4 regions of the Streptomyces sp. ICC4 genome follow, and region 1 is predicted to be linked to each of the others. Evidence: riboswitches for the same ligand, from Rfam matches in the RefSeq annotation. Region 1 holds a riboswitch; each other region holds the start of a gene.
What was found. Region 1 has a riboswitch for cobalamin ahead of DRB89_RS23830 (energy-coupling factor ABC transporter permease). Riboswitches for the same ligand answer to the same signal wherever they lie in the genome.
Positions count from the first base shown of each region.

Region 2: another riboswitch for cobalamin. It lies ahead of DRB89_RS24810 (aldehyde dehydrogenase family protein); the one in region 1 lies ahead of DRB89_RS23830 (energy-coupling factor ABC transporter permease).
Region 3: another riboswitch for cobalamin. It lies ahead of cobT (nicotinate-nucleotide--dimethylbenzimidazole phosphoribosyltransferase); the one in region 1 lies ahead of DRB89_RS23830 (energy-coupling factor ABC transporter permease).
Region 4: another riboswitch for cobalamin. It lies ahead of DRB89_RS22085 (hypothetical protein); the one in region 1 lies ahead of DRB89_RS23830 (energy-coupling factor ABC transporter permease).

Region 1 is NZ_CP030286.1:5,111,731-5,119,091, forward strand. It holds gene DRB89_RS23810 (PadR family transcriptional regulator) at 1-494, opposite strand, end outside; gene DRB89_RS23815 (ATP-binding cassette domain-containing protein) at 591-1,424, opposite strand; gene cbiQ (cobalt ECF transporter T component CbiQ) at 1,421-2,170, opposite strand; gene DRB89_RS23825 (energy-coupling factor ABC transporter substrate-binding protein) at 2,175-2,528, opposite strand; gene DRB89_RS23830 (energy-coupling factor ABC transporter permease) at 2,537-3,232, opposite strand; cobalamin riboswitch at 3,261-3,455, opposite strand; gene DRB89_RS23835 (flavodoxin family protein) at 3,777-4,508, shown strand; partial or broken gene ureG (urease accessory protein UreG) at 4,561-5,232, shown strand; gene DRB89_RS23845 (urease accessory protein UreD) at 5,229-6,092, shown strand; gene DRB89_RS23850 (alpha/beta hydrolase) at 6,298-7,361, shown strand, end outside.
Region 2 is NZ_CP030286.1:5,315,769-5,323,129, forward strand. It holds partial or broken gene DRB89_RS24800 (peptidase) at 1-128, opposite strand, end outside; cobalamin riboswitch at 261-332, opposite strand; cobalamin riboswitch at 495-570, shown strand; gene DRB89_RS24805 (hypothetical protein) at 718-2,130, shown strand; partial or broken gene DRB89_RS24810 (aldehyde dehydrogenase family protein) at 2,222-2,392, opposite strand; cobalamin riboswitch at 2,521-2,699, opposite strand; gene DRB89_RS24815 (short-chain fatty acyl-CoA regulator family protein) at 2,749-4,146, opposite strand; gene aceA (isocitrate lyase) at 4,537-5,820, shown strand; gene aceB (malate synthase A) at 5,980-7,361, shown strand, end outside.
Region 3 is NZ_CP030286.1:8,798,700-8,806,060, reverse strand. It holds gene DRB89_RS41475 (LacI family DNA-binding transcriptional regulator) at 1-403, shown strand, start outside; gene DRB89_RS41470 (hypothetical protein) at 504-764, shown strand; gene DRB89_RS41465 (ankyrin repeat domain-containing protein) at 1,413-2,159, shown strand; tRNA gene DRB89_RS41460 (tRNA-Trp) at 2,202-2,275, shown strand; gene DRB89_RS41455 (DUF6313 family protein) at 2,458-3,108, shown strand; gene DRB89_RS41450 (hypothetical protein) at 3,112-3,480, shown strand; cobalamin riboswitch at 3,518-3,650, shown strand; gene cobT (nicotinate-nucleotide--dimethylbenzimidazole phosphoribosyltransferase) at 3,695-6,292, shown strand; partial or broken gene DRB89_RS41440 (RNA ligase family protein) at 6,301-7,361, opposite strand, start outside.
Region 4 is NZ_CP030286.1:4,762,242-4,769,602, reverse strand. It holds gene mobF (MobF family relaxase) at 1-4,340, shown strand, start outside; gene DRB89_RS22095 (hypothetical protein) at 4,343-4,534, opposite strand; gene DRB89_RS22090 (hypothetical protein) at 4,646-4,972, shown strand; gene DRB89_RS22085 (hypothetical protein) at 4,994-5,245, opposite strand; cobalamin riboswitch at 5,417-5,564, opposite strand; gene DRB89_RS22080 (hypothetical protein) at 5,724-5,969, shown strand; gene DRB89_RS22075 (DUF6879 family protein) at 5,938-6,468, shown strand; gene DRB89_RS22070 (helix-turn-helix transcriptional regulator) at 6,485-7,330, shown strand.

The sequences.
Region 1 (7,361 bases):
CGCAGCCAGAAGGTCTCCAGACCGGTTCCCGCGTGGAGCACGACCCGCCGCAACCGGTCCTCCTCGGCGTCCCGGCCGGCCGGGAAGTCCTTCTCCTCGATGGACTCGTACACGGCCAACTGGGCCCGGTGCAGCTCCAGATGGCGCCGCAGCTCCGCGGCCAGGCCCTGCGGCCCGACCACCGCGGCCGCCCGGATCCGCAGCAGCAGGGGATCGCGCACCGGCTTCGGGTCCTGGCTCTGCGCGACCCACCGGGCCAGCTCCCCGCTCCCGGCGGGCAGCACCTCGTACTGCTTCTTCTGCCCCCGCACGGGCACCTCGCTGGGCAGCGCCCGGATCAGCCCGGCGTCCTCCAGCCGGCCGAGCTCCCGGTAGATCTGCTGGTGCGTCGCGGACCAGAAGTACCCGATCGACTTGTCGAACCGCCGGGTCAGCTCCAGCCCCGACGAGGGCTTCTCGAGCAGGGCGGTGAGGATGGCGTGCGGCAGCGACATGCGGCCATCCTAGGTTTGCGGGAGCTCCAGGACCGCGATCCCGGGTCGCCGCCGCTGCCGCTCCGGTGCACCCGGCGCCCCTGGCGGCGAACCTGTCTACCGCCAGGCGGCCAGCGCCTGCGGATCGCGGGGCCCGGGAGCATCCGCGGCAAGCAGGCCGTGCGCGCGCAGGACGGCCGTCACCGCCGGGGACCAGGCCGGGCGCAGGCCCGCCGAGGCGAGCAGCGAGGGGTCCGACAGGAGGGTCCCGGCCGGGCCGAAGCGGATGCCCGACGGGGTCAGGACCGCCGCGTCGTCGGCCCAGCGGACCGCCAGGTCCACATCGTGGGTGGCCATGACCACCGTCGTGCCGGAGGCCTGGAGCCCCGCGAGGACGGCCAGCAGCCGCTCCTGGCCGTCCGGGTCGAGGCCGGCCGTCGGCTCGTCCAGGATCAGCACGCGCGGCGCCATCGCCACCGCCCCCGCGATCGCCGCGCGCTTGCGCTGGCCGTAGGACAGCAGGTGGGTGGGGCGGTCCCGGAGCGCGGTGATGTCCAGGGCGGCCAGCGCCGCGTCCACCCGGGCGCGGACCTCCGGCGCGGGCAGCCCCAGGTTCATCGGGCCGAAGGACACGTCCTGTTCGACCGAGGCCGCGAAGAGCTGGTCGTCCGGGTCCTGCACCACCAGCTGGACGGACGTGCGCAGCCGGGTCAGGCCGGCGCGGCCGTACGAGACGTCCGCGCCGTCGAGCCGCAGCGCGCCCGTGCCGGGCCGCAGGCCCCCGCTCAGCAGGCGCATCAGCGTGGTCTTGCCGCTGCCGTTGCGGCCCAGCAGGACCAGCGCCCGGCCCGGCGCGATGGCGAAGTCCACGCTGGTCAGGACCGCCGGACCGTCCTCGTAGGCGTAGCCCGCGCCGGTCAGTTCCACCACCGGGTTCAGCGACGGGTTCACAGGTAGAGCCCCTTCAGGGTGAGGGTCAGGGTGGTCAGGCCCGCCAGCAGGGCGCCCGAGGCCGCGAGGAAGCGCCACGACAGGGCCGCCTCCGGTACGAGGACCCGCAGCGCGCCGTCGTAGCCGCGCCCGGCCAGCCCCGCCTGGAGCCTGGCCGCGCGGTCGAAGGCCCGTACGAAGGAGGTCGCGGCGAGCCCGGCCAGGGAGCGCCACACCGCCGCCCGGCCGGTGTGCCCGAGGCGGGCGGCCTGGGCCCGGCGGACCTGGGCCATGGAGTCGAGGAGCAGGAAGCCGATCCGGTACATGACCAGGGCCACGTCCACCACGGGGGCCGGCACCCCGGCCCGGACCAGCCGGGGGAGCACGTCGGAGACCGGCGTGGTGAAGGCGAACAGCAGCAGCCCGAGCGAGGCCGCCGAGGTCCGCAGGAGCAGTTCGGCGGCGTGCCGGGGGCCGTCGGGCGCCAGCGAGAGCGGCCCCGTCGGGCCGCCGACCGCGAAGAGCAGCGGCAGCGCCCCGGTGAAGCAGAAACCGAGGGGGATGCGGAAGGCCCGCCACAGCTGCCGCCCGGCCACCCCCGCCGGGCCGAGCAGTACGGCGAGGGTGGCGACGGCCACCAGCGGCCCGCCCGGCCAGGGCGGCAGGCACACGGCGGTGACCGTCAGCCCGATCCCGAGCAGGGCCTTCTCCAGCGGGTGCCGGCCGCGCCAGCGGCTGCTGTGCGCGGCCACGTCGATCGGCAGCACCCGCCTACGCCTCCGGGGCGGTGGCCGGAGCGGCGGCGGCAGCGGCGGCAGCGGGGGCGGCGGCCGCGCCCTGGCGGCGGCCCTTGCGGACACCGAAGTAGTACGCGAGCACGCCCGCGCCCAGCGCCGCCTGCAGGGCGAACAGCGCGGACTCGATCTCGCCCGAGGGGGGCTCGTAGAGCGGGGTGAACCAGGGCTCGTAGTCCGGCTTCAGCTCGGTGATCGCCGTCTCGGCCTGCGCGTCGGCGCCGGTGAAGGGCTCCTCCTTGTGGTCGCCCATCCCCAGCGCGACCGGGAGGACGGCCAGCGCCGCCACCAGGAGCAGCAGCAGGGCGTTGATCTTCGCGTTCTTGGACATGCCGCTCATCAGACCGCCGCCTTCTCTTCGCTGCGGGCGGACGTCAGCTTCGCGACACCCAGCCGGACCAGGTCCGACTTGCTCGCCTGCATCAGCAGCCGCATCACCAGGACGGTCAGCAGGCCCTCGCTCACGGCCAGCGGAATCTGCGTGACCGCGAAGATCCCGCCGAACTTCGCGAGCGCCCCGAGGAGTCCGGTGGCCGGGTCCGGGAAGGCCAGCGCGAGCTGCACGCTGGTGACGCAGTAGGTGACCAGGTCCGCGAAGAAGGCTCCGAAGAAGACGGTCACCATCAGCGGGAGGCCGAACTTCCGCAGCAGCCGGTAGACGGCGTAGCCCGCCCAGGGGCCCGCGACGGCCATCGAGAAGACGTTGGCGCCGAGGGTGGTGAGCCCGCCGTGGGCCAGCAGCAGGGCCTGGAAGAGCAGGGTGATCGTGCCGAGCACCGCCATGATCGGCGGCCGGAACAGGATCGCCCCGAGCCCCGTGCCGGTGGGGTGCGAGCAACTGCCCGTCACCGAGGGGATCTTCAGGGCGGACAGGACGAAAGTGAATGCTCCGGACGCGCCGAGCAGCAGCGTGCTCTCCGGGTTCGCCTTCACCTCGCGGGTGAGCGAGCGGACGCCGTGGACGACGAAGGGAGCGGACGCGGCGCCCCAGGCGACCGCGTGCAACGGGGGTAGGAACCCCTCGGCTATATGCATGAGTGGGGAGACCTCTCCAGCACCTCGTGGATGGACAACGCGCCCCGGCCGGTCTCCTGGCTCACGGGTTGCCGTCCTGGCTCCGCCTTCCCGGGCAGCACGGAACCTCCCGCGCAGCCCAGTGGCTTTCCCGCAGGAGTGGAGCCGGACTTCCCGATCACAGTGGCGAGGGCCGCACCGGTTTCACACCGGTTTCCCGAACACCAAGGCCCGCTGACCCTAGTCGGACGCGCGGACCGGTACCAACCCGCCCCGATCACACCCACGGGCGGCCGGATTCCGGTTGGCTGTCACTCCCCGTGTCCGTGCGGCTGCCGACTGCCTCAATGGCCTCGCGCGAAAAGGGAGTTCCGCCGGTCCGCGGCCGCCGGAGACCGGCTGCCCCGTGTCGCGCGCCGTTCCGCCCGTACGGCCTCGACGGCGACGGGCACCTCGGGCCGGCCGGCCCCGCGCTGCGCGGCGGTCCGCGCGGGCGGGCACCGGACGGGCACCGGACGGGTGCGGTCCGGTGGCGGCCGCGGCCGGCCGCGGCAAGGCTGGGCGGGTGGCCGACGACACCGATACCGCGAACGTCCCCGACTACTCCGGCCTGAGCGCCGTCTACGTCAACTGCACGCTCAAACGCTCGCCCGAGCCCAGCAACACCGAGGGCCTGATCGACAAGAGCCGCGCAGTGATGCACGCGGCGGGCGTCCGGACCTCGCTCATCCGGGCGGTCGACCACGACATCGCCACCGGCGTCTGGCCCGACATGACCGACCACGGCTGGGAGGGCGACCAGTGGCCGGTCCTCTACAGCCAGATCATGGACGCCGACATCCTCGTGCTGTGCGGCCCGATCTGGCTCGGGGACAACAGCTCGGTGATGAAGCAGGTCATCGAGCGGCTCTACGCCTGCTCCTCGATCCTCAACGAGCAGGGCCAGTACGCCTACTACGGGCGCGTCGGCGGAGCACTGATCACCGGCAACGAGGACGGCGTCAAACACTGCGCCATGAACATCCTGTACAGCCTCCAGCACCTGGGCTACGCGATCCCGCCGCAGGCCGACGCCGGCTGGATCGGCGAGGCCGGGCCCGGGCCCTCGTACCTGGACCCCGGTTCCGGCGGCCCCGAGAACGACTTCACCAACCGCAACACCGCCTTCATGAGCTGGAACCTGATGCACCTGGCGGCCCTGCTCAAGCGGTCCGGCGGGATGCCGGCGCACGGCAACCAGCGCTCCCTGTGGGACGCGGGCTGCCGCTTCGACTTCCCGAACCCCGAGCACAGATAGCGGGAGTGGATGGGCGGCGGGGTCGGGGGGGAATAAGAGACAGGAGGGGACCTTCCCGCACCGCCACACCCACAGCGCCGAGCCCACGCGGCCGGACGGCACCCGCCGCGCCCTGCGCATCGGCCTCGGCGGCCCCGTCGGCTCCGGCAAGACCGCCACCGTCGCCGCCCTGTGCCGGGCCCTGCGCGCCGAGCTGTCCATGGCCGTGGTCACCAACGACATCTACACCCGCGAGGACGCGGAGTTCCTGCTCCGCGAGGCGGTCCTGCCGCCCGAGCGGATCAGCGCCGTCGAGACCGGAGCCTGCCCGCACACCGCGATCCGCGACGACATCTCCGCCAACCTCGAGGCCGTGGAGGAGCTGGAAGAGGCCTTCCGGGAGAGCGGCCCGCTCGACCTGATCCTCGTGGAGTCCGGCGGCGACAACCTCACCGCCACCTTCTCCCGGGGCCTCGTTGACGCGCAGATCTTCGTCATCGACGTGGCCGGCGGCGACGACATCCCCCGCAAGGGCGGCCCCGGCGTCACCACCGCCGACCTCCTCGTCGTCAACAAGACCGACCTCGCCCCCCACGTCGGCTCCGACCTCGACCGGATGGCCCGCGACGCGGCCGAGCAGCGCGGCGAACTGCCCGTCACCTTCCAGTCCCTGCGCGGCGGGGACGGCGTGGCCCCGGTGGCGGCGTGGGTGCGCGAGCGGATCGCCGCCTGGACCGGCGCATGAGCCGTACGGGGGCCGGCGCGGCCCCCGCCGAAGCCCCGCCCCGGGCACCGGCGCCCGGCCCGGCGCACCAGGCGGGCCAGCCGGGCCAGGCGCACCGGGCGAGCCCGACCGGCCTGCGCGCCACCGCCCGGATCCGTGCCGTGGCCGACGGGCGCGGCTCCACCGCCCTGCCGCTGCTGGCCGGTGAGGGCCCGCTCGCCCTGCGCCGCACCCGGGGCGAGGGAGCCGAAGCCGGGGTCATGCTGGTCGGCGCCATGAGCGCGCCCCTCGGCGGCGACCACCTCACGGTCGAAGCCGAGGCCGGCCCCGGCGCCCGGCTCGTGCTGCGCTCGGCCGCGGCCACCCTGGCCCTGCCCGGCCGCCGCGGCGAGCCCGCGCGGTACGACGTACGGCTCGCGCTGGCGGACCGGGCGGCGGTGCGCTGGCTGCCGGAGCCGCTCGTCTGCGTGCGCGGAAGCGACCTGCGGGTGCGCACCCGCGCCGAACTCGCCCCCACCGCCCGCCTCCTGCTGCGCGAGGAGCAGGTCCTAGGCCGCACGGCGGAGCCCCCGGGCCTGCTGCGCAGCCGGCTCACCGTGACCCGGGCGGGGCGGCCGTTGCTGGACCAGGAGCTGGCGTGCGGACCCGGAGCGCCCGGAGGCTGGGACGGCCCGGCGGGGCTCGCGGGCCACCGGGCGGTCGGTCAGCTCCTCATCGTGGACCCGGAGTTCGCGGCGGCCCCGCCGCGGGCCCGGATGCTCGGGGAGTTCGCCTCGGCCGCACCGCTGGCCGGGCCCGCGGTGCTGGTCACGGCCCTGGCCCCGGACGCCCTGCGGCTGCGCGAACTCCTCGACGAGGCCTGCCGCGCCTACGGTTGGTGACGCTCCGGCCGGCCCCGGCCGGACCCGGGACGAACCAGGCACCGCTCAGCGGTACACCCATTTCCGGATATCGGGTTGGCAAAGAACCGGTCCCCGCTCTGTCGCCCGCTCCTGATCAGGCGAAAGTATCCCCCTGAACGCCGACGCATCCGACCGCAAGAACCACGCCGCCCACGGCGGCAGATGACGCAGGGGGAACAACCACGTGATACGCAACGCGGCGCTGGGGAGCGCCGCCACACTGATCACCGGCACGCTGGCGGCGAGCCTGCTGCTCGCCCCGTCCGCGTCGGCCTCCGAGGCCTTCCCGTCCGGCCGCGACCACGGGGTCGCCGAGGCGATCGGCACGCAGATCGCGGCCGCCCGCGCCGCGCGCACCGGGATCGACTGGAAGGACTGTCCGGCCGACTGGGGCTTCGCCCCGCCCATCCAGTGCGGCTACGTGAAGGTCCCGCTGGACTACACCAAGCCCTTCGGCAAGACGATCGACCTGGCGCTCGACCGCGCCGTCAGCACCGGCACCAAGGGCGAGCGCCAGGGCGCGCTCATCTACAACCCGGGCGGCCCCGGCGGCTCCGGCATGCGCTTCCCGCGCCGCGTCACCACCCAGAGCCCGCTGTGGGTCAACACGGCCAAGGCGTACGACTTCGTGGGCTTCGACCCGCGCGGCGTCGGCCACTCCGCGCCGATCTCCTGCATCGACCCGCAGGAGTACGTCAAGGCCCCCAAGGCCGACCCGGTCCCGGACAGCGAGGCCGACAAGCGCGCCCAGCGCAAGCTGGCGGCCGAGTACGCGGACGGCTGCAAGGAGCGCAGCGGCGAGATGCTGCCGTTCATGACCACGCCGAACATCGCGCGCGACCTGGACGTCATCCGTGCCGCGCTCGGCGAGCAGAAGCTGAACTTCCTCGGCGTCTCCTACGGCACCTACATCGGCGGGGTCTACGCGACCCTGTTCCCGAACCACGTGCGCCGCATGATCGTCGACAGCGTGGTCGACCCGGACCGCGACAACATCTGGTACGAGGCCAACCTCGGCCAGGACGTCGCCTTCCAGACCCGCTGGAACGACTGGCAGGACTGGGTCGCCAAGAACGACGCCTCCTTCCACCTCGGCACCACCCGCGCCCAGGTCGAAGCCCGCTACCAGACGCTGCGCGCCAAGGCCAAGGCCAACCCGCTCGGCGGGGTCGTCGGCCCGGCCGAGCTCATCGGCTTCTTCCAGGGCGCCCCGTACTACGACTCCTCCTGGGTGCCCGTCGCCCAGAC
Region 2 (7,361 bases), 200 kb from region 1:
GCGTTCGCGGAGGACGGAACCGTGAGGAAGGCCACTCCCGCACCGAGCGTCAGGAGGGACGCGGTCACGAGGGAGAGGAACCGCCGCCTCGTCCCCGACTGCCGTTTCGCCTGCTGTTCGGTCCCCACCGCGGCCCTCGTCTCTGCCGGGCGGCTGCGTGCGTGGCGAACTGCCCCCGCACGGCTTCCTGCGCCGTGGGGAGGCTGCGACGACCACACCGCAATCCGCGACGGCGCTCTTCGTACTGTGGCCCGGCTCCAGGCATTCCGGCTCACCCGGAACGAGCCCGGGCCTACGGTTGCGGGTCAGCGCCGGAATTCGACCGGCTTCCCCTGGTGCTGAGCAGTTATCAGCCGGAGTGCAACACGGATCTCGCCGACGCGTCAAGGTGGCACGAACCTCAGCCGGCCCGTCCCGGACGCCCGCCGCGCGCCCCGGTTCCCGGCGGCTGGCGGTCCCTTGATCACTCGGGTAGCGTCCAGGGCTGCCACATGGGGGAATCCGGTGAGATGCCGGAGCTGACGCGCAGCGGTGTGGGACGGCGGGGGCCGTCTCCGAGCCCGAATGCCCAAACGGCGATGCACTACAGGAAGCCGTACCACGCGTTCCGGACGGCGGCTCTCCGACCGGGCCCTTGCCGTGCCCCGCCGTGCCCTGCGGTGGTCACGTGCGGCCTGCGCGGGAGGAGCCGGCGTCCGCCGATTCCAGGAGCAGGCCATGTCCCGTCCCCGCACCTCCCGCCGCCTCGCGCTCGCGGTGCCCGCCACACTCGGCGCCTTCGCCCTCACGGTGCTGCCCGCCTCCGCGACCTCGTCGCCGGCGCAGCTGGCCACGTCCAAGACGAACGGTGTCGCCCACCTCAAGTCGCTTCAGGCGGCCGATGGTTCGTACGCCGGCTCCGGCCTGTCCAACGAGTGGGCGTTCAGCGCCCTCGCCGCCTCCGGCACCGCCGTCGTCGACGTCTACCCCGGCGGCGACACCACGAAGAACGCCCGCACGGTCTACCGCAACCTCCTCTCCACGGCGGGCTGGCCGCAGGCCTCCCCGGTGGTCACCGACTACGAGCGCGGCACCCTGAACGCGTACGCCGCGGGCATCGACCCGGCCCGCGTCTCGGCCTCGCGCAACCTCGTGGCGAACGTCTACTCCTACTGGCAGACGGCCGAGGCGGGCTACTTCGGCCCGTCGGGAAACTTCAACGGCACCGTCTTCGCGGCCCTTTCGCTGCGCGGGGCCAAGACCCAGGGCGGCGCGCAGCGCATCCCGCAGGCGCTGACCGACTCGATGGTCACCCGCATCCGCGCCAACCAGCACGTGGACGGCGGCTGGACCTTCCAGAAGGCGGAGGGCAACCCGACGGTCCTCAACTCCGCGAGCGACGTCGACATGACGGGCGCGGCCATGGCCGCCCTCTGCGTCTCCGGGGTCCCCAACACCGACGCGGACGTCGTCCAGGCGAAGAACTTCCTCAAGGGCACGCTCGTCTCGGGCACGGGCGCCTTCAACTCCCTCTACGGGGTCAACACCAGCTCGAACGGCTGGGGCGTCGCCGGCCTGAACGCCTGCGGATTCAACCCGCAGACCGGTGACTTCCTCACCGGCAGCGGCAAGACCCCGATCGACTTCCTGATCGCCAACCAGTACAACCCGGCCGGCGGCTTCAAGTACAAGCCCTCGGACGCCGTCCCGTCGGCCTACGCCTCCATCGACGCCCTGCGCGCCGTGGCCGGCGGCGGCTTCACGGCGGCCCCGCCCGTCCCGGTCACCCCCGGCGCCCCGCAGTGGGTCGCGCAGTCCGCCTTCACCGCCGGCACGGCCACCAAGCTGGCGCTGACCGTCGACGACGGCGCGGGCGGCCTCAAGGTCTGCTCGGTCGCCTTCACCCCGACCGCCGCGACCACCACCCTCGGCGACGTCCTCGCCGCCGCGACCGGCGCCGCCACCCCGTCCGGCTGCGTCACGAGCGTGACCCCGTCCTCGGGCACCGGGACGATCACCCACGTCAACGGCAAGGCCAACAACGGCGCGAACACCTGGAAGGTCAGCGTCGACGGCTCCGCCTCCGCCGGCGCGCTGCGCGAGAAGGTCATCAACGTGGGCGACACCATCGCCCTGCGCTGGGGCGCCTGATCCGCGGCCGGGTGCGGCCCCGCGGACGGGGCCGCACCCGGCACCGGCGCTCAGCCGTGGGTGAAGTGCGGCGGGCGCTTGTCCGCGAACGCCCGGGCAGGGTGAACCCCCGTCCGTCGACGACGAGTTCGGCGCCCTCGGTGGCTCCGATGCCGACGTAGCGCTCCCCCCGGTCGAGCGCGTCACGGCTGACCAGCGGCCCGAAGTCGGCCTCCGGATCGTCGGAGCGGCCGACGCGCAGGGGTACGGACGGACGGACCCGGTCGGGTGTGCCGCTGGGAGGGATCGTGAGAACTACGAGCGCGCGGACAGGTGGTGCGCGCGCTCCGCCGGATCACCAGGGTCGTGGGTACAAACCGGTGCCGTGCGTGTCTGCTCCATCCTCGTGGACAACACGGAACGTTCCGCGGCCGGTATCCCGACTCCCGGATCCCCGCGTGCCGCCCGCCTTCCCGGCAGACCTCGTCAGCGGCGTGTGGATGGCAGCACACTCCCCGGTCACAGTGGCGGGACCGTGCCGGATTCACACCGGCTTCCCTGTACCGCGGACCTTTGCCCACGAACATGTAGTTGGACGTCCTAGTAAATCCAGACCCCCTGCCGCGCCCCGGTCAGCGCTCACCGCTCCGCGACGGGATACGGGACGAAGGTGCTGCTGTTCTCGTCGATGGCCAGGGGTCGGCCCAGCGGCGGCACCGCGCGCTGCGGGCAGTCCAGGCGTTCGCAGAGCCGGCACCCCATGCCGATCGGGGTGGCGGCCGCCGTGTTGTCCAGATCGAGCCCGTCCGCGTACACGAGCCGGGAGGCGTGCCGGATCTCGCAGCCGAGGCCGATGGCGAAGGTCTTGCCCGGCTCGCCCCAGCCGCCCCGGTGCCGGGTGACGGCGCGGGCGGTCCACAGGTGGCGCTGACCGTCGGGCATGGCGGCGACCTGGACGTGGATGCGGCCGGGAGCGGCGAAGGACTCGTACACGTTCCACAGCGGGCAGGTGCCGCCCGCGCGGGAGAAGTGGAATCCGGTGGCGGACTGCCGCTTGGACATGTTCCCGGCCCGGTCCACACGGACGAAGGAGAACGGAACCCCGCGCAACCTGGGGCGTTGCAGGGTGCTGAGCCGGTGGCAGACCGTCTCGTACCCGAGGCCGAAGTGGTCGGTCAGCCGCTCGATGTCGTAGCGGAACTCCTCGGCGGCCGTGTGGAAGGCGCGGTACGGCAGGACCAGCGCGGCCGCGAAGTAGTTGGCGATGCCGATCCGGGCCAGGGGGTGCGCCTCGGACCCGGCCGGGAAGTCCTCCGCGGCCAGCCGGTCCAGCTCGTCCCCGTACTCCAGGAGGGCGAGCTGGGTGGCCATGCGGAAGGCCTGCTGCCCGGGGCGGAGCCGGTTCGACAGGTGCAGGACGCGGGAGCCGGCGTCGTAGTGGTGCAGCCGGTCGCAGTCCGCGGCGGTCCTGACCCCGTGCCGGTCCGCGAGGCGGCGGGTCAGGGCGCGGATGACGTCCCCGGGGCGGATGCCGATCTCGCGGGCCAGCTCCTCGGCCGCGAGATCGGTGTCGTGGAGGTAGTTCTGCCGGCGGTAGAAGAACTCGCGGATCTCCTCGTGGGGTGAACGCGGGGCCTGCGCCGGGCCGCCCCGGCCTTCGGCCGCGTCGGCGAGCCGCTCCGACAGGAGCTGGCCGCGCCGGCCCAGGTCCAGCAGGACCGCGGCGACCGCCGGCATCCGGGTGGCCAGTTCGGCCAGGTCGGAGGCGGAGACGCGGGCCTCGGCGACCTCGGTCGCCAGGGCCTCGCGCAGGTCCGCGACCATGCGGCTGGTGTCGCGCTCCGAGAAGAAGCCCGGATCGACCCCGAAGGCCTCGGTGAGCCGCAGCAGCACCGGGACGGTCAGCGGCCGGGAGTCGTGTTCCATCTGGTTCAGATAGCTGGGCGAGATGCCCAGCACCCTGGCCAGGTCGGCCTGCGTCATCCGCCGCTCCTCGCGCAGCCGCCGCAGCCGCACCCCCGCGTACGTCTTGCTCACCGGACTCCTCCACCGTCGGACGGGCCCGGTCAGCATACGAGGACCGCACGTGCCACGAGCCTTCGCAAACTTGGCAATTTCAGCCTCGAAGATTCGCACATCTTGGCAGACGTACCCGCTTGTTGGCACCCAGTGCCAATGCCAGAGTCTGTTCTGCGGCCAGCCGGAACCGGTGGCCGGAACGGACTCCGGACCACCGATTCATGCCCTGATTGCGGTGATCCGGTCAGCCCGCTCCCGGTAGATCGGCAGCATTGCTCAGCTCCGGCCCATGGGCGGGTCCGGTGGCCGCACCCTCTTATCCAGGCACAGAGTGCCAATGCGTGGATGCCTGTCGGGGCATCGGCGACGGCATTGGCAAGACAAGCGACGACGGAAACGGTGACGGTCATGGCAGAGGCGAACACGGCGGCGGCCAAGCAGCTCGAACAGCGCTGGGCGGACGACCCGCGCTGGGCGGGCATCGAGCGCACCCACTCGGCCGAGGACGTGGTCCGGCTCTCGGGCAGCGTCCGCGAGGAGCACACCCTGGCCCGGCGCGGCGCCGAGCGGCTGTGGCGGCAGCTGCACGAGCAGGACTACATCCACGCGCTGGGCGCGCTGACCGGCGGCCAGGCGGTCCAGCAGGTGCGGGCCGGCCTCCAGGCGATCTACCTCTCGGGCTGGCAGGTCGCGGCCGACGCGAACCAGGCCGGGCACACCTACCCGGACCAGAGCCTCTACCCGGTCAACTCGGTTCCCCAGGTGGTCCGTCGGATCAACAACGCGCTGCTGCGCGCCGACCAGATCGCCACCGCCGAGGGCGGCCACGACCGCACGGACTGGCTGGCGCCCATCGTCGCCGACGCCGAGGCCGGCTTCGGTGGGCCGCTGAACGCCTTCGAGCTGACCAAGGCCATGATCGCGGCGGGCGCGGCCGGCATCCACTACGAGGACCAGCTCGCCTCCGAGAAGAAGTGCGGCCACCTCGGCGGCAAGGTCCTCGTCCCGACGGCCCAGCACGTCCGCACGCTCAACGCGGCCCGGCTGGCCGCCGACATCGCCGATGTCCCCACCTTGATCATCGCCCGCACGGACGCCCTCGCGGCGAACCTGCTCACCAGCGATGTCGACGAGCGCGACGCACGGTTCACCACGGGGGAGCGCACGGCCGAGGGCTTCTACCGGGTGGAGCCGGGGATGGCCCCGGTGATCGCCCGCGGGCTCGCCTACGCCCCGTACGCCGACCTGATCTGGGTGGAGACCGGAACCCCGGACCTGGCACAGGCCCGCGAGTTCGCCGAGGCGATCCACGCGCGGTACCCCGACCAGATGCTCGCCTACAACTGCTCGCCCTCCTTCAACTGGAAGGCGGCCCTGGACGACGACCAGATCGCCAAGTTCCAGCGCGAGCTGGGGGCCATGGGCTACCGCTTCCAGTTCATCACGCTGGCCGGCTTCCACTCCCTCAACCACGGCATGTTCGACCTCGCCCGAGGCTACGCCGAGCACGGCATGACCGCGTACGTGGACCTTCAGGAGCGCGAATTCGCCGCCCAGGCCCAGGGGTTCACCGCGGTCAGGCACCAGCGCGAGGTCGGTACCGGCTACTTCGACCTGGTCTCCACCGCCGTCAACCCGGCCTCCTCCACCACCGCGCTCTCCGGCTCCACCGAGGAAGAGCAGTTCCACTAGGCCCGTTCGGGCCCGGCGCCGGTCCGAACCCGGCACCGGTCCGAACCGGCGCCGCGCGCCCGCCGTCCGACGGTGCCCCGGGCCCCTGCCGGCCCCGTGCGCCGACCGCCCCACGCCCGACGCCCCACGCCCGACGCCCCCGCCGAGGAGCAGAACCGCATGTCACTCAAGCCACTGACCAGCAGCGTCAAGGTCCTCGGCGCGCCGGGTGAGCGCCACGAGGAGATCCTGAGCCCCGAGGCCCTGGAGTTCATCGGACGGCTCGACGCCGCCTTCGCGGACCGCCGCCGGGAGATCCTCAAGGAGCGCCGCCGCCGCTCCGCCCACCTGGTCTCCGGATCGCCCCTGGACTTCCCCCGCACCACCGCCGCCGTCCGCGCCGACCCCGACTGGCGGGTGGCCCCGCCCGCACCGGGACTGGCCGACCGGCGGGTCGAGATCACCGGCCCGCCGGAGCGCCGGATGGCGGTCAACGCCCTGAACTCGGGGGCGAAGGTCTGGATGGCCGACTTCGAGGACGCCACCGCCCCGACCTGGGAGAACGTCATCGGCGGCCAGCTCAACCTGCTCGACGCCATCGAACGCCGCATCGACTTCACCACCCCCGAGGGCAAGGAGTACCGGCTCGGCGCGGACCTCGCGACCATCATGGTCCGCCCGCGCGGCTGGCACCTGACCGAGGAGCACCTGGAGATCGACGGCCGGCCCGTGTCCGCCTCGCTCGTGGACTTCGGCCTGTACTTCTTCCACTGCGCCCGGCGCCAGATCGACGCCGGGCACGGCCCGTACTTCTACCTCCCCAAACTGGAGAACCGGTACGAGGCCCGGCTGTGGAACGACATCTTCCTCTTCGCCCAGGACCTGCTGGACATCCCGCGGGGCACGGTCCGCGCGACCGTCCTCATCGAGACGATCACCGCCGCGTTCGAGATGGAGGAGATCCTCCACGAGCTGCGCGAACACAGCGCCGGACTGAACGCGGGCCGCTGGGACTACCTCTTCAGCCTGATCAAGACCTTCGGCCACCGCACCGACTTCCAGCTTCCCGACCGGGCCAAGGTCACCATGACCGCCCCGTTCATGCGGGCGTACACCGAACTCCTCGTCCGCACCTGCCACAAGCGGGGCGCCCACGCCATCGGCGGCATGGCGGCCCACGTCCCGAGCCGGGACGCGGGGGCCAACGCCGCCGCCCTGGCCAAGGTCCGCCTCGACAAGGAGCGCGAGGCCGAGGACGGCTTCGACGGCTCCTGGGTCGCCCATCCCGGGCTCGTCCCCGCCTGCCGCGAGACCTTCGACGGAGTCCTCGGGGACCGCCCGGACCAGCGGGAGCGCACCCGCGAAGACGTCGAGGTCACGGCCGCCGAGCTGCTGTCCGTCCGCCGGACCGCCGCCCCGCCGACCTCCGAGGGCATCCGCTCGAACGTCGCCGTGGCCCTGCGCTACTTCGACGCCTGGCTGCGCGGCAGCGGCGCCGTGGCCCTGAACGGGCTGATGGAGGACGCCGCCACCGCCGAGATCGCCCGGGTCCAGATCTGGCA
Region 3 (7,361 bases), 3.7 Mb from region 1:
GGCCGAGGGGCTGATCCAGCGCACCCTGTTCACGGTGGAGGGCGGCCACGCGGCGGGCGGAGCCCTGCTGGACCGCGGCTGCACGGGCATCGTGTGCGGCAGCGACCCCATGGCGCTGGGTGTGATCCGCGCGGCGCGCGAGCGGGGGCTGCGCGTGCCGGAGGACGTCTCGGTGGTCGGCTTCGACGACTCCCCGCTGATCGCCTTCACGGACCCGCCGCTGACGACGATCCGCCAGCCGGTGCGCGCCATGGCCACGGCCGCGGTCGGCGCCCTCCTCGAGGCCGTCGCCGGCACCCCGGTGCAGCGCACGGAGTACGTCTTCCAGCCGGAGCTGGTGGTACGGGGGTCGACGGGCCAGGGGCCGGGGGACTCGCCGCCCAGACGTGATCTCGATACCTGAGAGCAACGCGCAAACCCCACTCCACAGCGGGACGCGGTGTGGCGGCTCCCCGCAGGAACATGAGCCTGTAACCGAGGCCCACCCAGCGGGGAGCATCAAGATGTCCACCCAGAAGACCACCACGACCGTCACCCTGGCCACCCTCGGCACCGCCGTTCCCGCCTTACGGGCGTGGGGCGCCCGGGCCGCGCGCCCGGCGCTCGCCCTGCCGGTGGGCCTCGCCGCCCTCGCCCTCACCGTGGTCGGCCGCCGCCGGGCCGACTCCCTCCAGGCGTGGTCCAGCGGCGCCAGGATCCTGAGGGCAATGGCCCGCGGCCAGCGGGCAATAACCGGCCGAGTCGCCGGACGTCAGACGACCTGAGCAGGCGGAACCCTTCGATCGTCTGGATCTTGATTCCGAACGTCAAATGTTCTAACGTCGCGGGACTTCCCACCTTCCACCCGAAGAAGTGCCCATGCCTCGCCGATCGCCGGGCGAGATCAGGCTCCGGCTTTCACGCCGGGCCGACCAGGCTCCGCACCGACGGACAGCCGTGATCCGAGGGATCTCTGCGTCGACGAACGGGCAGCTTGCACACTTCGAGCGCAGTCGAGGTCTCCCGGTCGGCGAGGTCGCGCACGCGTTCCACCGATGGAGTTCCCTTGCCCGTAGGCCGAGGCGGGATCTCGCCCCGTTCTACGGATACGACCAGGGAAACCTCGAGTGCGGCTACTACAACGTCCGCACGCTGCTGGAGATAGTGCTCCACGCCCTCCCCAAAAGAGCGCGACGCGAACTGCACGCGCTCCTCGCTCCCGTGGACGCCCAGATCCTCCGACGCACGGCCCACAACCCCTTCGCTCCCCCCGACCTCCCCTGGTGGAAACGCCGAATCGAACTGTGACGCGGGGCCGTTGGGTTGGGGGCCGCCCGGGCCTGCCCGGTACTGCCTGCTCGTCGCACGGCCCAGCCCCTCGTCCCTCGCCCCTCGTCCCCCGCCCGCCGCTCGTCGCCTCGTAGGCTGGCCGCATGCTCTCCCTCCCGGCACAGGACCCGCTCGCCGTCGCCGTCACGTCGGCGATCCGGGCCGGCGACCTCGACGGACTCGGGCGGCTGCTGGCCGCGCACCCCGGGCTCGCCGGGGCCCGGATCGTGCGGCACGGCGAGGCGGCGGGCGAGCGCAGCCTGCTGCACATCGCCGTGGACTGGCCCGGGCACCGCCCCCGGACCGCGGAGGTGATCCGTACCCTCGTCGCGGCCGGCGCCGACCCGGGGGCCCGGTTCGGCGGCTCGCACGAGGAGACCCCGCTGCACTGGGCCGCGAGCAACGACGACGTCCCCGCGCTCGACGCCCTCGTCGAGGCGGGCGCCGACATCGAAGCCCCGGGCGCGGTGCTCGGCGGCGGCACTCCGCTGGCCGACGCGACCGGCTTCGGCCAGTGGCGCGCGGCGCGCCGCCTCCTGGACCTTGGGGCCCGCCCCACCCTGTGGGACGCGGCCGCCCTCGGACTGCTCGGCCCTGTAAGGGAGTTCGTCGCCGCGGGGGCGGATCCCGAGGAGGTCACCGAAGCCCTCTGGGGCGCGTGCCACGGGGGCCGACTGTCCACGGCCCGATACCTGCTGTCTCGAGGAGCGGACATCAACTGGATCGGCCACGGCTCCCTTACCCCCCTCGACGCTGCCCTGACCGGCGAGGACATCGCGCTCATCGACTGGCTCCGCTCCTGCGGCGCCCGATCCCGCGACGAAATTCTCGGCCGTCGACCACCGAATTGATTGGATCTCAGGCGGACGCCATGGCATGGTTGGACCCACCGAAGGGGTGTAGCTCAGCTGGTCAGAGCGCTGGTCTCCAAAACCAGATGTCGCAGGTTCGACTCCTGCCACCCCTGCAACGCGAGAAGTCCTGTGGCCCGGGCTCGACGACCAAGTCGTCGAGCCCGGGCCACAGGCGTTTCCGGGGCTCGGTGTGCGGTCTTGTACGCGGCGGGGATTCCCGGTATATGACGGGAGTTGATCGCGCTCAGGCGTGACGGAGATCCGGGGGGAACAGTTGCTCGGCGGACCCATCCCTGTGCCAGGCCATCTCGATCTGCCGCCCGATCGCCGGCGCCTCCTGCGGCGCTGGCTGCGCCTGTGGCGCTCGCGGAAGGCCCTGAAGGGGGTCACCCAGTGGATAGTGGACTGGGGACTGCCCATGGCCGTGTGCCTGGTGCTCCTGTACGTCTTCGCGGCGCGGGCGGGCAGCCCCAGCAGCGTGTACCGGGTGTTCACCCTGATCGACGCCCCGAAGCACGTGCTCCTGTGGCTGGCCTCGCTGGTCGGCTGGCTCCTGGTCCCGGCCATCATCGGTGGGTTCGCCGGCCATGTCATCGCCGAACGCATAAGCCGCGTGAAGTCGATCTCCACCAACACCCTCTTCCAGCGGCGAACGCTGCGTCAGCGGGTCCGCCTCCCCGGCCTCATAGACGATCTGGGGCCGTACTTCCACGGAACCCACGCACGGCAGGACTTCGTCGACACCTGGGTCCGGGTGGCGCACCGCAACGACTGGGTGAAGGCCCAGGACCACTGGGAGGTCTTCGTCAGGGACACGATGTCGACCCAGCAGTACGCTCATCTCGACCGGCACGAGTGCCTGCGGCAGGCGCAGAACACGGGCAAACTGGCCCTGGGCTTCACCGCTCGCGCGGGCCTCTGCATCGTGTGCGAAAGGAGGCGGTGATCCGTGCGCTCCGAGGACGCGGTCGAGATCGTGCGGGCCTCGCTCGCGCTGGCCCTTCCCACGGCCACGGCGGAGGGCGTCGCCCGGGCCGCGGAGACCATCATCCGGTGGGGGGCCGAGGGCGTCGCCGAGCAGCTCAACGCCCCGCTGACGGCCCGGATGCTGCTGGACATCCTGGAGGTGGCCGGAGTGGTCCACCAGGACTTCGACCCCGCCGAACCGGAGCGGTTCGTTCACGGAGTCGAGACCGCGGCGGAGTACCGGACCTGGTCCCGCACGGAGGGCATGGGCGCCCTCGCCTTCCTGCCCAGGCCCCCGGACGATCCGACGACACCGCACAACCCCGACGGCTCGCGACGGCCCGCGCCGTAGGGCCGATTCGGGTGCGGGCGTCGGCCGGGGTCACCCGTCTGGCAGAATCGTCCGAGTTATCCAGGCGGTGCAGGACAGGAAACCGGTGCGAATCCGGTGCGGTCCCGCCACTGTGACCGGAGCCCCGCGGGCGCCGGGAGTCAGACACTGACGCACCGCCTCTTCGATTCGACCGTTCGACCAGGGGACGCGGATCCCCCGGAGAGGCCTCGCCGTGCCGTCGTACCCCCGCGCCCTGCTGCGCGCACTCGTACCCGTCCCGCTCCTGATCACCCTCGCCGCGTGCGGGGACGTCGCCGGTACGCCGGACGCCGGCAGCCGGGCGATTTCCCCCGTCGCGCCCGCCGTGCCCGCCGTGGAGCCGCTCGTCTCCCTGCTGAGCACCCCCGTGACGCCCGGCCCGGTGCTCCAGGCCGGTCCGCCGACCGCGGGACCCGAGTACCTGGACCTGCCGCAGGCCGAGATCCCGGTGCAGACCGGGGCCCCGTGGACGGTGGAGCAGGCTCCGCAGGCCGCGGCGGCCCCCGAGCCGGCGCCCGTGCCTGAGCCCGTGGCGGCCGTCGTCGCCGCGGAGGCCCAGCCCGAGCCGCAGCCCGAGTCCCCGTCCGAGCCCCAGCCCGTCGTGGTCTTCGCGGCCCCCGAGCCCGTGGCCGAGCCCGCGCCCGAGCCGGCCCCCGCCGCCGTCGCCTTCACGGGCTCCGGGCCGGTCGAAGCCGAAGCCGAGGCCGCCGCGGAGCCCGAGGCCGAGGCCGAGCCCGTCGCCGCGGTCCCCGAGGCCGTCGTCGTACCGGCCCCCGAGCCCGCTCCGGAGCCCGAGCCGGTCGTGGAGCAGGCCGCGGAGCCCGAGCCGCAGCCCGCAGAAACGGTGGTTCAGGCCGCCGAGCCGACGCCGGAGCCCGAGGCCGTCGCGGCCGCGCCGGCCGAGGTACCGCTGGAGCCCGAGACCGCCTTCGAGCCCGCTGCCGAGCCCGCTGCCGAGCCCACCGCCGAGGCGGAAGCCGGCACCGGCCCCGCATCCGAGCCCGAAGGCGAACCGGCGCCGGAGCCGGAGCCGGAGACCGCCCCGGAGGCCGGGGCCACCGAGCCCGCGCCCGCGTACGCCGACGCCGAACGCGAGGCCGTGCTGCGCGTCATGCGCGAACGCCGTGACATCCGCAAGGGCTTCCGCAGCGACCCGATCCCGCACGAGGTGCTGCTCCGCGTGCTGGAGGCGGCCCACACCGCGCCCAGCGTCGGCCACTCCCAGCCGTGGGACTTCGTCGTCATCAAGTCGGCCGAGACCCGCCGCACGATGCACGAGCTCGCCGAGCTCCAGCGCGAGGCCTACGCGAAGTCGCTGCCCAAGGGCCGGGCCAAGCAGTTCAAGGAACTCAAGATCGAGGCCATCCTCGACACCCCGGTGAACATCGTCGTCACCGCCGACCCCACCCGGGGCGGCCGCCACACCCTCGGCCGCCACACCCAGCCGCAGATGGCCCCGTACTCCTCGGCCCTCGCCGTCGAGAACCTTTGGCTCGCCGCGCGCGCCGAGGGCCTGGGCGTCGGCTGGGTCAGCTTCTTCGACGAGCGCGAGATGGTCCGCGCGCTCGGCCTGCCGGAGCACCTGGAGGTCGTGGCGTACCTGTGCGTCGGGTACGTGGACGAGTTCCCCGACGAGCCCGAGCTCGCCCAGGCCGGCTGGTCCCAGCGCCGCCCCCTGTCCTGGGTCGTGCACGAGGAGACGTACGGGCGCCGCGCGCTGCCCGGCGAGGAGCCGCACGACCTGCTCTCGGAGACCGTCGCCGGCATCCGCCCGCTCGACGCGAAGGCCCTCGGCGAGGCCTGGGAGCGGCAGAAGCGCATGACGAAGCCGGCGGGCGCGCTCGGCATGCTCGAGATCATCTCGGCGCAGCTGGCCGGCCTGTCCCGGGTCTGCCCGCCGCCGATCCCGGAGCCGGCCGCCGTCGCGATCTTCGCGGGCGACCACGGCGTGCACGCCCAGGGCGTCACCCCGTGGCCCCAGGAGGTCACCATGCAGATGGTCGCCAACTTCCTCGGCGGCGGCGCGGTCTGCAACGCGTTCGCCAACCAGGTGGGCGCCGAGGTCTGCGTGATCGACGTCGGCGTCGCCGGGGACCTCCCGGCCACGCCGGGGCTGCTCCCGCGCAAGGTCCGCCCGGGCACGGCCGACCTCTCCGTCGGCCCGGCGATGACCCGCGAGGAAGCGGTCGCCGCCATCGAGGTCGGCATCGAGACGGCCCGCGACCTCGTCGCCGCGGGCAACAAGGCGCTGCTGACGGGCGAGATGGGCATCGCGAACACCACGGTGTCCGCGGCCCTGATCTCGGTCTTCACCGGTGTGGACCCGGCGGAGGTGACCGGCCGCGGCACCGGCATCAACGACGAGACGCACGCCCGCAAGGTCGAGGTGGTCCGCCGCGCCCTCGAGCTCCACCAGCCGGACCCGGCGGACCCGATCGGCGTGCTGGCGGCCATCGGCGGCCTGGAGCACGCGGCGATCGTCGGCCTCCTGCTCGGCGGCGCCTCCCTGCGCACGCCGGTCATCCTGGACGGCGTGAGCGCCGGCGCGGCCGCCCTGGTGGCCCGCGCCATCGCCCCGGAGTCCCTCTCCGCCTGCATCGCGGGCCACCGCAGCGCCGAGCCGGGCCACGTCGCGGCCCTGAACAAGCTCGGCCTGCGCCCCCTGGTCGACCTGGACCTCCGCCTCGGCGAGGGCACGGGCGGCCTGCTGGCCCTCCCGCTGGTCCAGAGCGCGGCCCGCGCGATGCACGAGGTGGCGACCTTCGACTCGGCAGGCGTGACCGAGAAGTAACCGGGCCCGACCGCGTGCAGCACCCCCAGATCGGCCGCCTGCGCCATCCTGGCCAGTCCGGCCCGCCGTTCCGCGTCCGGGTGGGGGAAGGGCCTGCGCAGGGCCGGATACAGCCCGACCAGGTCCGCGACCCGCCGCGCCGTCGCCATCCCGAGCGGTCCCTCCGCGAGCCGCGCGCCGAGCCGGGCCCGAGGTACGCCGTGCAGTGCGCCCGCGAGCACCCCCGCCAGCCGCGCCTCCCCGGACCTGCGCTCCGCCAACCCGTCGATCCGGTCGGCGACTTCGGCGACGATGCCCCCGACCGCATCCGCATCCGCATCCGCATCCGCATCCGCATCCGGAGCGGGCGCGAGCGCGAGCGCGGGCGCGTGCGCGGCCGCGTCGAAGCCCAGGGCGCCGAGCAGCCCCGCACCGTCGGGCTCCGCGCCCGACCGGACGTCCCACAGCGCGGCCTGCGGACCGAGTCCGTTCGGCACCACCGCCGCGTACATCCAGTGCGTGTCCGTGGCCACGTGACCACCCCGCACCCACTTGGCCACGCAGCGCCCGAAGTCGGAGCGGTCGAAGCCCGCCGCGGTGCGCACGACGTAGCCCTCCTGGCGTGCCGTGTCGATCCGCAGTCTGCGCAGCGCGCGCTCGTCGAAGACGCCCCGCCAGAGCACGCGGGGCCCCGGCACGCCGAGTTCGCGCAGGAAGCCCGCCGTCCGGTCCCAGTCCAGGCAGTGGTCGCCGTCCCACACGGAGAACCCGTAGAACCACGAGTCGAGTTGCTCGTACGCGAGCGAATGGCGGGCGTACACGTTCTCCCCGCAGACCCGCCGGCCGGCCGGTATCCGCGCCCCGATCCGGCTCTGCAGGCCCTTCACCCAGGCTCGCGAGGGATGGTGGCCCGAGTCGAGCGAGCGCGCGTGCAGGCCGTTGGAGTACAGGGTGGTGTTCTCCCCGTCGAGCTTCTCCGTGACCACGACCTCCCGGCCGGCCAGGGAGTCGAGCCGGGTGGTCCGCACGTCGTCGGAGCTCGCGCCCGGGGACCACGGCAGATGCGGGGTCCGGGGGTAGTGCGTGCGCA
Region 4 (7,361 bases), 350 kb from region 1:
GGGTGACGGAGATCAGCGCGGACGAGCAGGTCGACTACCGGCTGCGCCGTCATGCCGGATGCGGCGTGGCGGAGAGCACCGGGGCGGTCATCGAGCCGGAGCAGGCCCAAGGCGTCGACTCGCAGGATCTCGCGGTTGGTTACCGTCTGAAGTCGGACGGGGTGCTCGTGTGGATGGGCTCCGGGCTGTCCGAGGTCGGTCTCGCCGAGGGCCAGGCGCTCGATCACGAGGGTGAGGAAGCGGCCCGCCGGCTGATGAAGGGCTGCCACCCAAAGACGGGAGCGCGTCTGGCGGGGACGCCGACGTCGGTCCGCGCCCACGAGTCGGCGACGCTCACGGTGGCCCCGTTGGTGAAGGCGATCGAGGCCGCAGCGGAGAAGGCCGGGGTGGAGCCGAAGGACCTGCTGGAGGGCAAGCCGTACCAGCAGAAGAAACTCGCCCAGCAGCAGCGGATGGTCACCCGCAAAGGGGAGGCGCACCGGCTGCACGTCGAGACGCTCCACAAGCTGGCCCGTGCCGCCGGCCTCGACCTCGCCGAGGTATACGGGACCGCCGTGGTGGCGACGGCGTGGGAGAACAAGGACCTCCGCGTCGACTCCCGCGTTCGGGGATGGGACCTGGTCCTGGATCTGCCGAAGAGCGACAGCGTGCTCGCGGGGCTGATGGGTGAGGGCCAGGAGGCGGAGTACCGGGCGATCGTCCACCAGGCGAAGGTGGAGACGTTCCGTCAGCTGGAGCGGTGGATCGGCTACGGCGTCGGCTCCGAGGACGGCCGCCCGGTCCGCCTCGCGACGGGCGGACTGGTCGGCTGGTCCGTCGAGCACCGCTCGGCCCGTCCGATGGGCGACGGCGCCCCGGGCGATCCGCACCTGCACCTGCACACCGTCATCGCGAACATGGCGCTCTGCGAGGACGGGCAGTGGCGCTCGATCGCCAACAGCGGCCGCGATCTGTACCGGCACGCGAGCGCGGCCGACGCCTACTTCAAGGCGCGGGTCAGGTCGCTGGCGCACGAGAAGTTCGGCGTCGAGCGTACCCAGTCGGAGGTCACCCGGGCGTGGGAGATCGACGGGGTGCCCGAGCAGCTGCGTGACGCGTTCAGCCGTCGCTCGGCGATGGTCACCGAGGAGCTCGGCGAGGATGCCACCCGGGAGGAGCAGCAGCGCCTGGGCGCGCAGACCCGACGGGCCAAACACAACGCCGGAACGGACGGGATGCGGGCCTCGTGGCGCCAGCGCGCCGAGGCCGCCGGCGTCGACGTGGACGAGATGGTCGCGGCCGCCGCGCCCGGCGGTCCGGGCCCCGACGGCGGCGTTGCACTCGCGGGGCCCGGCGGGGGTCCGCGGATCCCGCCGCCGGACGTGATCGCCGCGGTGGTCTTCGACCCAGAGACCGGACTCACCGCGAGCAACAAGGCCTTCAGCCGGGCGGAGCTCCTGGCCGCCGTCGCCAACGCCCTCCCGTACGGGATCGGGGCGGAGCCGGCCGCGCTGGAGCGCCTCGTCGACGATGTGCTGGGGGTCGAGGGGTACGCGGTCGGCCTGCCGCACATCGGCTCCACCGTCATGTCCTCCACCGACCGGTTCACGACCCAGGACGTCCTGGACGCCGAGCACGTCGCCGTCACCCAGGCCGTGGCCCGCTTCGGCGACCGCAGCGTCGTCCTGACGGCAGACCAGGCCGCAGCCGCGCTCTCCGTGTTCGAGGTCGCCTCGGGCTTCGCGCTGTCCGCGCAGCAGCGCCAGGCGGTGACGCGTCTGCTGACCGCCGGGAACGGCATCGAGGCCGTCATCGGCGTCGCGGGCGCGGGCAAGTCCACGCTGATGGACGCCTGCCGGATCGCATGGGATGCCACCGGCACCACGTACGCCGGCGCCTGCCTGTCGGCAGTCGGCGCGCAGGGTCTGCAGGACGCCTCCGCGATCCCCTCGCGCACGGTCGCGGCCTGGCTCCAGCAGATCGAGAGCGGCACCGGCCTGACCGGGATCGACGTCCTGGTCCTCGACGAGGCGGTGATGACGGACGACCGGTCCGCTGCCAAGCTCCTCACGGAGGCCGCGCGGACCGGCACGCAGATCATCGCCGTCGGCGACCCGCAGCAGCTCCAGGCGATCGGGATCGGCGGGTGGTTCCGCGAGGTCCACCGCCTGGTCGACGGCGAGGTCCTCACCGAGAACCGCCGCCAGGAGGTCGAGGCCGAACGGCACGCGCTGGAGGTCTGGCGGACCGGCGACCACCAGCAGGCGCTGGAGATGCTCGCCGCCGGCGGACGCGTGCACGCGGTGGAGACCGCGGACGAGGCCCGTTCCGAGATGCTCACCGCGTGGGACGAGCTGCGCCGGCAGTGGCCCGACGAGCAGGACCTGCTGTCCAAGCTCGTCGTCCTGGCCCCCCGCAACACGGACGTGGACGCGTTGAACGCGGGCGCCCAGCAGATCCGGCGGGCCGCGGGCGAACTCGGCGACGAGCACACCTACGCCCTGCCCGGCGGCGCCCACCTCACCCTCGCCGAGGGCGACGTCGTCCGCGTCCGCGTCAACGACTACCGCTCCCGCCGCGGCGAGGGCCCCGACGTGCTGAACGGGTACCGGGCCGTCATCACAGAGGTCACCGACGACCACCGCGTACAGATCACGTGGAGGGCCAAGGACCGCACGGCGGAGTCCGGCTGGAGGAACGAGTCGGCGTGGATGAAGCCCGAGGACATCGCGTCCGGCTCGCTCTCCCTCGGGTACGCGATGACCGTCGCGGCCTCTCAGGGGCTCACGTGCGACACCTCACTGATGTACGGGCTCGGCGCGAACGCGTTCGCGACGTACCCGGGCATCACCCGCGCCCGGCAGGCCAACCACATCTGGCTCCCCTTGCAGGCCATCGAGGACCGGGCCACCCAGGCCCGCCTCGGCGCCGCGCGCTCCGAGACCGAGCTCCTTGAGCGCGCCATCCAGTCCTTCGCGAAGTACCTGGGCCAGTCGAGCCCGGACGGGATGATCTCGGACGAGCTGCGGGCCGCGCCGGAGCCGGTGCGCCTGCCCCAGCAGGTCGAGCACGTGGCCGCCCGCGACGGCGCCGCGGCCTCCCTGCGCCAAGCCGAACCGGAGCCAGCCGAACGCCAGGACAAGGCCGCCGAACGCACCGTCGCGCAGGCCCGGGAAGAAGCGGATGCCAACGCCCGGCGTGTGGTCTCCGCTCGCGCCGCGCGGTCCAAGTCGGCGTCCGTGCAGAGGATGGCGGAGGCGAAGAGCCGGCGCGACGCCGACCGCCAGGCCGCCCTCGCGGACAAGCTCGCCGCCCAGGTCGCTCAGGCCCAGCAGGAGGCCGCGCCACCGCAGGCGGACGTCGAGGTTGCTGCCCAGGAGAGTCCGGCCGCGCTCAGCCCCGAGCAGACGGCCCAGCTCGCCCAGCTGCAGCTGGACCGCGAGATGCGGGAGGTTCCCGCCGCGACCTCACGGCCCTACGGGCTGCGGACCGACCAGGAGCTCGCGCAGAACATCACCTACTTCGGCACCCGGGCCGAGGACTACAGGGAGAAGGCGACCAAAGCCCGCGAGGCACACGAGGCGTTCCGGGCCCGCCTCGACCGGGAGGCAGCCACCGGCACCACCTCCGGACAGCAGTGGGCTAAGGACGCCGACGCCGTACTGCACACCGCCGTGGAACTGCTGGGCACCCACCTCAGGGAGGCCGAGAACGCCGAGCGGGCAGCCGACAAGGCCAAGGAGGCCCGGGAGATCCTCCGGGAGGTCGACAAGTACCGCAACGCCCGCTGGCTCGCCCTGCGCCTGGCCGGCACCAGCCGCAAGGAGGTCCAGGAGCTGAGCGGGCACCACCTCGGGCAGGCCCTGGAAGGCGACGCGGAGGTCCAGCGGGCCCGGCAAGCGAGCCGTGACGCGAAGGACGCGGCGTGGGAGACCGTCCGCAGCAGCAAGTACGCCCAGCTGCTCGGGGCGACCAGCTACCCGCCCCGGGAGGCCCACGAGCTCGGCGAGAAGCTGGCCCAGATGCGGGCCGCCCTGCCCCAGCGCGCCCAGGACATCGACGCCATCAACGAGCGGAAGGCTGCTGGCCTCCACGGGGACGCCGTGAAGTCCGGGGAGCAGGCCGTCTACTGGAGCGGCCACGCCCAGCTCGCGCAGACCGAACAGGCCCGGCGCCAGCAGATCGCCGGGAAGTTCCCCCAGCTGCACGAGCAGGAGACCAGCGCCCGCCTGGTCGAGCAGCAGCGACAGGCCGCCGCAGCCGCCGAGCAGCGCAGGCAGCAGCGGGAGGCCGCGCAGTACGACCCGCCGTCCTACAGCGCGCCGACGCAGACGCAGTCAGGGCCGAGCATGAGTCTGTGACCTCAGGCCCGGGGGCCGGCCCCGAGGCTGCGCCGCACGGTCGCGGCCGTGGTCTCGGTCTGCGGGGCGGGCTGCTGGGGAGTCTCCTCGGCGGCCCTCTCCGCAGCGGTCCGGCCACGGACAGCGCGGAGCGCCTGGTCGTCGTCGAGTGGAACCGGACCGTGCCCGAGAGGGCGGCGTTGCGTGGTGCTCACCGCCGCAGTCTCGCAGCAGGGGTGACGGGCCGTCTGACCGAGGGGTGCACCAACTCGGGCCACGACGAGGATGATGTACGCGGACACGAAGACCAGCAACGGGAGGCGCGCATGGACACGGAGCAGTACGAGGTGCGTACCGCCGGGACAGCGGTCTTCACCGACTCCTCATCGGGGCACTGGTCTCGGATGCCGGCGCTCTGCCGCGAGTGCGACGCCCGCACAGGTCTGACGTTCACCGCGCGCGGGGCCGACGCCTGGATCACCTGCCCCGAGAGCCACGTCACCCGGGACTGGAGGCTGAGCCCCGAGGCCGTACGGGACGTCGCCTCGGTGGTCGCCACGTCCGGCGACACCGTGGTGCCCGCCACCGCCGAGATCTGGCTCAAGGTCCGCAGCAACCAGGAGATCCTCTCCGACTGCGAAGACATCGCCTGAGACCAGCCACCCCCGCGAGCGCTACCGGATGGGCTTGGCTGAACCCGGGTTTGCCTCGGGCACTTCGGAGCGCGCCGGGGCCTCCTGTCCGAACCCAGGGGTCAGCAGAAGCCCAAGGAGGGTGGCCACGGCCGCCCCGGAGGCGATCGACGCCACCAGGTCGCCACGGCCGTCGGCCCCTTGGCTTTTCGCCGTGTACTTGAAGACCACGATGCCGATGGCGAAGGCCACCACGATGAGCAGGGCCGCCAGCGGGGCGATCTGAATGGTCACGAAGTTCCTCCAAGCTGTGACCGCCGTCGAACGGCGGCGACTCGTCTGCGTACGCAGACCTCAGCTCTTCTGTGGAGAGACTCGGGGTTGGACAGCAAAGCCGTCCGATCCATCACGGATCATGGTTCTTGAGGTGCGTCCCGAAGCCCAGCCGAGAAGAGCCGGGCACGTCGCACGGCACTCTTGGTCGGCAGGTCCTCGGACTCCCCACCCAGTTGGGGCGGATACCGTTGCGGGACAGTTCCGGATTCGCACCGGATTTCCCTGCGTCGTCCAACAGCCTGATTCTACAGGCCGTGCCGTCCATCAACCGATCCGTTCATGGATGCCCGGCCGACGCGCGTCGGTGGACCCGATCCGGTTGTCCAGGAAGGGCTCCAGGCACGCGTTCGGGTCGTTCTCTGGTCGGCGAGCCCGGCTTCCTGCTCCACTGGGATGAGCGCAATTTCCCGCAAGCAGAGCGATGCAGGAGGCTGTCATGGCACTACGGTTCATCGGTATCGACCCGGACTCCGACACCGGGCAGTGCCCGACGGTGTGGGTCGACGAGGACACGGCTGACGTGGTCATCCAGGGCTGGAATGCGGATGAGGCGCTGCTCGCCCAGTGCCTGAAGACGGGATCGATCCCGCCTACCGAGGGCGTCGTACGGATCCCCGCGCGGATGGCGGCGCTGTTGAGGGAGGCGTGCGATGAAGCAGAACGACGTCGTGCCGGGCTTTGACGTCCTGCTGGACGGCGCCCAGCACTCTGCCCTCCACCTGGAGATGCGCGACGGGTACGGAGTCGCGGCGGAGTCCGCCGGCTTCGCCGACTGGCTGACCACCGGTACCCGCAACACCGACCCCGACTCGGACTACTGGGCGTTCTGGACCGGCCTGGTCCGCCGCACCGTCGCCCGCGGGGTGACCGTGCGGCGGGCCCGGATCGTCTCCGAGCCGCTGTCGGACTACTCGGAGTACAGCCACGCCGGGGCGGTGGTGAACATCGCGGCCGGCGAGGAGATCCGCTACCTGCCCCGCCGCCACGCCTCCGACATCGCGCTCCCCGGCAACGACTTCTGGCTGATCGACGGCCGCCTCATCCGCTGGAACCACTTCACCGGCAACGGCACCCCCGCCGGAGGAGAAATGTCCGACGACCCCACCGTCGCCGCACTGTGCGCGGCCGCGTTCACGGCCGTGTGGGAACGCGCCGTCCCCTACGAGGACTACAAGCCCTAGCCGGAGCAACACGCTGATGACCTCGCCCCTGTCCAGTGCCCAGGCCGCCCGCACCGCGCTCGCCACGCGCCTGCGGCACCTTCGCCTGGACGCGGGTCTGGCCGGCCACCAGCTCTCGGTCGCGTGCGGCTGGCACCCGGCGAAGACCTCCCGGATCGAGAACACCAGGGCCCTGCCCTCCGACGCCGACATCCGCGCCTGGTGTACGGCCTGCGGCGCCGACGGCCAGGCCGAGGACCTGATCGCCGCCGCCCGCAGCGCCACCTCCATGTACGTGGAGTGGAAGCGCCTGAACCGGGCCGGGCTGGCCAGCCTGCAGAAGGAGATCGTCCCCCTGGTCGAGCGCACCCGCGCCTTCCGCGTGTACTGCTCCCACGTCGTCCCCGGCCTGCTGCAGACACCCGAGTACGCGGCCGCCGTCATCACCGCGTACGGCACGTTCCACGGTGCTGCCGACGACGTCGAGGCCGCAGCGGCGGCCCGGGTGAAGCGGTCCAGGGTCCTGCACAAGCGCGGCCGCCAGTTCGCCTTCCTCATCGAGGAATCCGTTCTGCACTCCCGCATCGCCGCCCCGGAGACCATTGCCGCCCAGCTGGAGCACTTGGCCGAGCTCGCCAGGCTGCCGCAGATCTCCCTCGGCGTGGTCGCCACCCGCGCCCCGCGGCCGCTGTGGTCGATGGAGTCCTTCACCATCTACGACGACGTCCAGGTCGGCATCGAGCTGCTGTCCGCACGGGTCACCATCACCGCGCCCGGCGAGGTCGCCACCTACGAGCAGGCCTTCGCCGACCTCGCCGCAACCGCCGTCTACGGGGCCGGCGCCATCGCCCTGATCCAGCGGGCCGCCGCAGCGCACGGGTGAAGGTCCGCAATTTTCCGCAAGAACGTTGAGC